3 regions of the Streptomyces sp. NPDC110618 genome follow, and region 2 is predicted to be linked to each of the others. Evidence: riboswitches for the same ligand, from Rfam matches in the RefSeq annotation. Region 2 holds a riboswitch; each other region holds the start of a gene.
The links. Region 2 has a riboswitch for cobalamin ahead of ACZ7L7_RS34300 (ribonucleoside-diphosphate reductase subunit alpha). Riboswitches for the same ligand answer to the same signal wherever they lie in the genome.

Region 1: linked by a shared signal. The riboswitch ahead of ACZ7L7_RS12910 (cobalamin biosynthesis protein) and the one ahead of ACZ7L7_RS34300 (ribonucleoside-diphosphate reductase subunit alpha) in region 2 are both predicted to bind cobalamin.
Region 3: linked by a shared signal. The riboswitch ahead of ACZ7L7_RS14010 (energy-coupling factor ABC transporter permease) and the one ahead of ACZ7L7_RS34300 (ribonucleoside-diphosphate reductase subunit alpha) in region 2 are both predicted to bind cobalamin.

The regions. Positions count from the first base shown of each region.
Region 1 is NZ_JBVKBN010000005.1:394,935-397,186, forward strand. Features, by position in the region: gene ACZ7L7_RS12910 (cobalamin biosynthesis protein) at 1-874, opposite strand, end outside; cobalamin riboswitch at 976-1,115, opposite strand; gene ACZ7L7_RS12915 (CU044_2847 family protein) at 1,302-1,658, shown strand; gene ACZ7L7_RS12920 (nSTAND1 domain-containing NTPase) at 1,645-2,252, shown strand, end outside.
Region 2 is NZ_JBVKBN010000030.1:75,080-77,331, forward strand. Features, by position in the region: gene ACZ7L7_RS34300 (ribonucleoside-diphosphate reductase subunit alpha) at 1-1,419, opposite strand, end outside; cobalamin riboswitch at 1,540-1,663, opposite strand; gene ACZ7L7_RS34305 (GNAT family N-acetyltransferase) at 1,716-2,216, opposite strand.
Region 3 is NZ_JBVKBN010000006.1:183,337-185,588, forward strand. Features, by position in the region: gene ACZ7L7_RS14000 (RidA family protein) at 1-7, opposite strand, end outside; gene ACZ7L7_RS14005 (LysR family transcriptional regulator) at 104-1,006, shown strand; cobalamin riboswitch at 1,101-1,283, shown strand; gene ACZ7L7_RS14010 (energy-coupling factor ABC transporter permease) at 1,314-2,027, shown strand; gene ACZ7L7_RS14015 (energy-coupling factor ABC transporter substrate-binding protein) at 2,024-2,252, shown strand, end outside.

The DNA of each region.
Region 1 (2,252 bases), on a different contig from region 2:
GCCGCGACAGCCGTACGGCACGCTCGATGTCGGCGACTTCCACGGCCCGTCCCTCCGGGTTCAGCACCGGCCGGTGCTCCACACGCCCGCCGTACGACAGGGTCCCGCCGAGCCGCACTCCGAGCGCCCCGGCGAACGACGCCTCCACCGGCCCGGCGTTGGGGCTCGGGTGCCTGTCCGCGTCGGCACGCCAGGCCCGTACCGCACCCCGCGGATCGCCCCCGGCGACGGCGGCGAGTACGGCGGTCAGCCGCGCCCCCGGCCAGCCGGCGACGTCGTCGAGGCGGGCCGAGGCCCAGCCGTAGCGCAGGTAGCGGGGCGACTTGTGGCCGACCATGGCGTCGAGCGTGTTCACGGCCCGGAAGCCGAGCAGCCCCGGCACCCCGCCCACGGCGCCCCACACGAGCGCGCCCACAACGGCGTCGGAGGTGTTCTCGGCGACGGACTCCACCACGGCCCGCGCGATGCCGTCGGCGTCCAGCGCCTGCGGGTCCCGCCCGCACAGATGCGGCAGCCGGGATCGCGCCGCCTCGATGTCCCCCGCCTCAAGGGCCCGCCCGACGGTCCGGGCCTCGCGGGAGAGCGAAGTCCCGCCGACAACAGCCCAAGTGGCGACCCCGGTCAACGCGACGGACGCGATCGGGGACCGGCGCACGGCACGCGACGCAAGCACCCCCAGCGCCACGGCGCCACCGGCGCACACGCCCGCGTGCACCACGCCCCGGCCGCGGTCGTCCCGCCACAACAGCCGTTCCACGGCGCCCGCGGCCCGCCCGAACACGGCGACCGGATGCCCCCGGCGCGGATCGCCGAGCAGCAGGTCGCCCAGGAGGCCGGCGGCGGTGCCGTACGCGAAGACGCGATCGGCCCGCATCGGCTCAGCCGATCGTGGAGTCAGAAAGGGTTCTGGTGCTGGATGTCGATCGGCATGCGGGCATCGCGATATGTCCTCACTCAGGGTGTCCACGCCCTGGCTCGACGAGACCGGCGGTGAGAGTTCCTGGCTCCCGGGGGTTACTACCCCGGTGACAGTGGCGGGACCGCGCCGGATTCGCACCGGCTTCCTCTCCTGCCGCCGTAATTGGCTCGGGCAGTCCACCACGCCCCCGAATGAGCCGTCAACTTGCCGTTGACCTGCGAGGGGAGAGTGTGCTGAGGCCCACACCGGGTCTGTGGGGGCGACGATGCCTCAGGTGTTTCACCCACATGAGCTGACTACGGGGAATCACCTTGCGGCTGCGTGAGGTGACGAACTGGAATACCTGAACCGACCGAGCACAGCCGAGGGGGAGGCCGGGTCCGTGGCGTACGTGGGCGAAATGGTGCTGGACGACGGGCAGATCGTGCTGCTGGAGGTGGCGGGCGACGGACCGGCCGGGGTGCAGCGCGTCTCGCGCGGCGGCCAGGTCGCGGGCGCGGCGGAAACCCTCCAACAGGCGCTCGCCCGGGTCCGCCCGGCGCTGGGAGCGGTCCTGGACAACGCCCGCGCCCTGCCCAGATCGCCCGACTCGGTCACGGTCGAATTCGGCATCACGCTGAGCGCGGAGGCGGGCGTGGTCGTCGCCCGGGGCTCCACCGAGGCGCACTTCACGGTCACCATGAACTGGGCGAACGCCCCCGAACTGCCCACCCAGCGCGACACCGATGCCGGCCCCTGACGACGAACTCCCCCTCGGCATCGCCCGCTTCTGGAGAACGGACGGCCAGGTCACCGGCACGGGTTTCCTGATCGCCGAGAACACGCTGTGCACGTGCGCGCATGTGGTGGCGAACGCGCTGGGGGTGCCCGACACGGAGCCGGTGCCGCCTGGCGAGCCGGTGGCGGTCGACTTCCCCTTGCTGACCGTCCCCTCCGCCCGCGTACCGGCGCGGGTCACGCACTGGCGCCCCGTGGCGTCGGACGGCGGCGGCGACATCGCGCTGCTGAGCCTGGACCCGGTGCCGGGGACGAGGGCCGTACGCCTGGCGGGCGGTACGTCGGTCTGGGACCACCCGTTCCGAGTCCTGGGCTTCCCCCTGCGCACCGACGACCACGGAGTCTGGGTGGACGGCCGCCTCCGAGCCCCGGTGGGCAAGGGCTGGACGTCGATGGAGCCGAGGGAACGAACGATCGGCCGGGGCTTCTCGGGCGGCCCGGTCTGGGACACGGAACAGGGCGGGGTCGTCGGCATGACGGTGGCCGCGGACACGGGGGCGGGCGCGAGCACGGCGTACCTCATCCCGGCCGCGTACCTGTTGGGCCTGGACCCTGC
Region 2 (2,252 bases):
CGTCTCGTCCAGCCGCTCCCAGTCCAGGTCGCCGTCGCGCACGAAGGCGCCGAGGTTGACCGAGCCCAGGTTGCAGACCGCGGTCTCCCCGTCGTCGGTGACCTCCAGGATCTCCGTGCACAGGTTGGAGGAGTGCACGACATGGCCCGGCAGCGCGGTCTGGTTGGCGGTGCGGTTGGCGGCGTCCTTGAAGGTCATCCAGCCGTTGCCGGTCTGCGCCAGGGTGCGCATCATCCGGCCGTACAGATCGCGCGCCGCGATGGTCTTCCGGGCGAGCCCGGCCTGCTCGGCCTTGCGGTAGGCGGCGTCGAACTCCTCGCCCCACAGGTCCACCAGCTCGGGCACGTCGGCCGGGGAGAACAGGCTCCACTGCTCGTCGGCGTTGACCCGGCGCATGAACTCGTCCGGGATCCAGTGCGCGAGGTTCAGGTTGTGCGTACGGCGGGCGTCCTCACCGGTGTTGTCCCGCAGCTCCAGGAACTCCTCGATGTCGGAGTGCCAGGTCTCCAGGTACACCGCCGCCGCGCCCTTGCGCCGCCCGCCCTGGTTCACGGCCGCCACCGAGGCGTCCAGCGTCTTCAGGAACGGCACGATGCCGTTGGAGTGCCCGTTGGTACCGCGGATCAGCGAACCCCGGCTGCGGATACGGGAGTAGGAGAGCCCGATGCCGCCGGCGTGCTTGGAGAGCCGGGCGACCTGGTGGTAGCGGTCGTAGATGGAGTCCAGCTCGTCCTTGGGGGAGTCCAGGAGGTAGCAGGACGACATCTGGGGGTGCCGGGTGCCGGAGTTGAACAGCGTGGGGGAGGAGGGCAGGTAGTCGAGCCGGCTCATCAGCCCGTAGAGCGCGGCGACCTCGTCCACGGACCGCGCGCTGTCGTCCTCGGCGAGTCCGGCGGCGACGCGGAGCATGAAGTGCTGGGGCGTCTCGACGACCTTGCGGGTGATCGGGTGCCGCAGCAGGTAGCGGCTGTGCAGGGTGCGCAGCCCGAAGTAGCCGAAGCGGTCGTCGGCGCCGGTGTCGATGACCGCGTCCAGCCGCTCGCCGTGCAGCCGTACGAACTCGGCGGTCCGGTCGGCGATGAGCCCCTCGCGGTGACCGACCGCCACGGACTCGGTGAAGCGGGTGACGCCCTGCGAGGCGGCCTCGGCGGCGATGGAGATGGTCAGCAGCCTGGCGGCCAGCCGCGAGTATGCGGGGTCCTCGGAGATGAGCCCGGCGGCCGCCTCGGTGGCCAGTTCGCGCAGCTCCGCCTCGTCCGCGCGGGCGGACCGGCCGCGCAGCGCGGCGGCGGCGACCCGTCCGGGGTCGGCGTCGGGGAGGTCGGCGGTCAGCTCGGTCAGGGTCCGCAGCAGCGCGGCACCGGGACCGTCGGTCTCCACCGGTGCGGCTGAAGCCGGATCGGCTGGCGCGATGGTCACGTGGGGCTCTCCCTCGCTCGGCACGGGGCCACGCGGAGGGCAGCGGGCAGCACGAGCGCACGGGGCGTCGCGTCCACCGGCCCATCCCACGAGGCCCGGACGTCGGGCACCCGGACCGGACGGCCGGGCGCACTGTCGGCAGGTCCTCGGACTGAACAGGCGTGCGGAAACACGCCAGTACACCGTTGCGGGACAGTTCCGGATTCGCACCGGATTCCCCTGCGGCGACAGCGAGCATGAGCATACATCTTGTGCCGGGCCGCGACGCCACCCCCAGATGTTGTGTCGCGCTGGCTTCAGAGTGTCAACTCATAGGTGAGCAGAGTGAACTCGGGGTGCTCCGGCAACGGGTGCCAGTCCCGCTCCGGGGCGCGGTTGAAACCCAGGCGTTCGTAGATGCGGTGGGCGGCGCGCATCGAGGGCTGGGTGGACAGGACGATGCCCGCCGACGTGCCCGTGGCGCGGTCGACGCACGCCTGGACCAGGGCCTGGCCGACACCCCGGCCGCGGGCCTCGTGGGCGACCGCGAGCATACGGATCTCGGCCTCTCCGGGGCGGGCGAGGTCGGCCATCGGACCGCCGGAGGGGACGTAGGTGACGCCGCCGAGGAGGCGGCCGGAGTCGGCGGCGACCAGGACGTCCGCGGCGGCGGCGCGCCTGGCCACGTCCTTCAGCTCGCTGAGGTACCAGTCGGCGTCGCCGAAGGCGAGCAGTCCGTCCCTCAGGTACGCCTGCGCGGTGATCTCGCCGAGTTCGTCGTACTCGGCGGGTCTGGCCGGCCGGATCTCGAAGTCCATGGAGGAAATTCTGTACGAGTCCGGCCGCGCCCCGCG
Region 3 (2,252 bases), on a different contig from region 2:
CTGTCATGCGCCGAACGCTAGGTGACCAGGGTCGATACGTCGAATACTGTCAATGGCATCGACCGATATCTCTACGCGTATGGAGACACGCAGAGGGAGGACCATGGAGCGCCCCGAACTGCCCCTCCCCCAGCTGCACGCCTTCGTCGTCCTCGCCGAGGAACTGCACTTCGGACGCGCCGCCGCCCGCCTGGGCATCGCGCAGCCGCCGCTGAGCCAGCAGATCCGCCGGCTGGAGGACAGGGTCGGGCACGCGCTGTTCACCCGTGAGCCGGGGCGGGTCGCGCTCACCCGGGTCGGGCACGAGCTGCTGCCCGCCGCGCGCCGGGCCCTGAGCGACCTCGCCGACGGTCTGGCCGCCGCCCGCGCGGTCGGCAGCGGCCGGACCGGACGGCTGCGGATCGGGTTCGCCGCCTCGCTCGCCCTGACCGTGCTGCCCGGTCTGCTGCGCGACTTCCGGCACAGGTTCCCCGAAGTGCGGCTGGAGATCCGGGAGATGACGACCGCTCCGCAGCTCACCGCGCTGCGCGAGCGGACCCTCGACATCGGTCTGCTGCGGGAGCCCGAGAAGCCGGACGGGGAGCTGGACTTCCGCACCGTGCTCACCGAGCCCTTCGTCGCGGTCCTGCCCAGCGGGCACCCGCTGGCCGCCGGGCGGACCGTTCGACTCGCCGACCTGGCCGGCGCACCGTTCGTCCTGCTGCCCCGGGAGGTCGGTCCGGGGCTGTACGACCGGATCCTCGACCTGTGCGCCGGGGCCGGGTTCGTACCGGACGTCGTCCAGGACGCGGTGGAGTGGCAGACCGTGTGCGCCCTGGTGGAGACCGGGCTCGGCGTCTCGCTGGCACCGGCGAGCATCCGGCGCATCCGCCTCAAGGGGGTCGCCTTCCACCGGATCGAACCCGGCACCGCGCGGACGCGGGTCGCTGTCGCGTGGCGCACATCCGACCGGAACCCCCTGGTCGCCCATCTCCTGGGGACCGTCAGCCCGAAGGCGGCCCAGTGAGCCTGCCGGACACGGTGCGTGCTCCGCGCGAGTGAGCCCGCGTGCGCCGCCCCTGCGCCCCCGAGGCGCGCTTGTCAGCCGAGCTGATCAGGCATTACTGTCACCAGGCCTTGGTGAACGGGAAATCCGGTGCGAAACCGGTGCGGCCCTCGCCACTGTGATCGGGAAGTCCGGCTCCGGCCCTCGCGGGCAGCCACTGGATCGTAGTGATCCGGGAAGGCGGAGCCGGGCGGTGTCACCCGTCAGCCAGGAGACCGGCCAGGGCACGTCAACCATCCACGAGGTGCTGGAGAGGGTCTGCTGCGCCATGCACATAGCCGAGGGTTTCCTGCCACCGGCGCACGCCGTCGCCTGGGGTGTCGCGTCCGCGCCGTTCGTCGTCCACGGAGTCCGCTCCCTCACCCGTGAGGTCAGGGAGCATCCCGAGAGCACCCTGCTCCTCGGCGCCTCCGGCGCCTTCACCTTCGTCCTGTCGGCACTCAAACTGCCCTCGGTGACGGGGAGTTGTTCCCACCCCACCGGCACGGGCCTGGGCGCCATCCTGTTCCGGCCGCCGATCATGGCGGTGCTGGGCACCATCACCCTGCTCTTCCAGGCCCTGCTGCTGGCGCACGGCGGGCTGACCACGCTCGGCGCCAACGTCTTCTCGATGGCGATCGTCGGCCCCTGGGCCGGATACGCCGTCTACAAGCTGCTGCGGCGCTACGACGTCCCGCTGATGGTCGCCGTGTTCTGCGGCGCCTTCGTCGCCGACCTGTCCACGTACTGCGTCACCAGCGTCCAGCTCGCGCTCGCGTTCCCCGACCCGGGCAGCGGATTCCTGGGCGCGCTCGGCAAGTTCGGCTCCATCTTCGCCGTCACCCAGATCCCGCTCGCGGTGAGCGAGGGTCTTCTCACGGTGCTGGTGATGCGGCTGCTGGTGCAGTCCAGCAAGGGCGAGCTGACCCGGCTCGGCGTGCTGATCTCCGGCGGCAGGCAGGCCCGCACCGGGTCGACGGAGACGGAGGCGGTGGCCCGATGAACCGCAACACGAAGATCAACCTGCTGCTCCTGCTCGCGGTCGTCCTGCTCGCGGTCGCGCCGCTGGTGTTCGGGATGGGCGATCACAAGGAGGAGCCGTTCACCGGCGCCGACGGCGAGGCCGAGACCGCGATCACCGAGATCGAACCGGACTACGAGCCGTGGTTCTCGCCGCTGTACGAACCACCGTCCGGCGAGATCGAGTCGGCGCTGTTCTCCCTCCAGG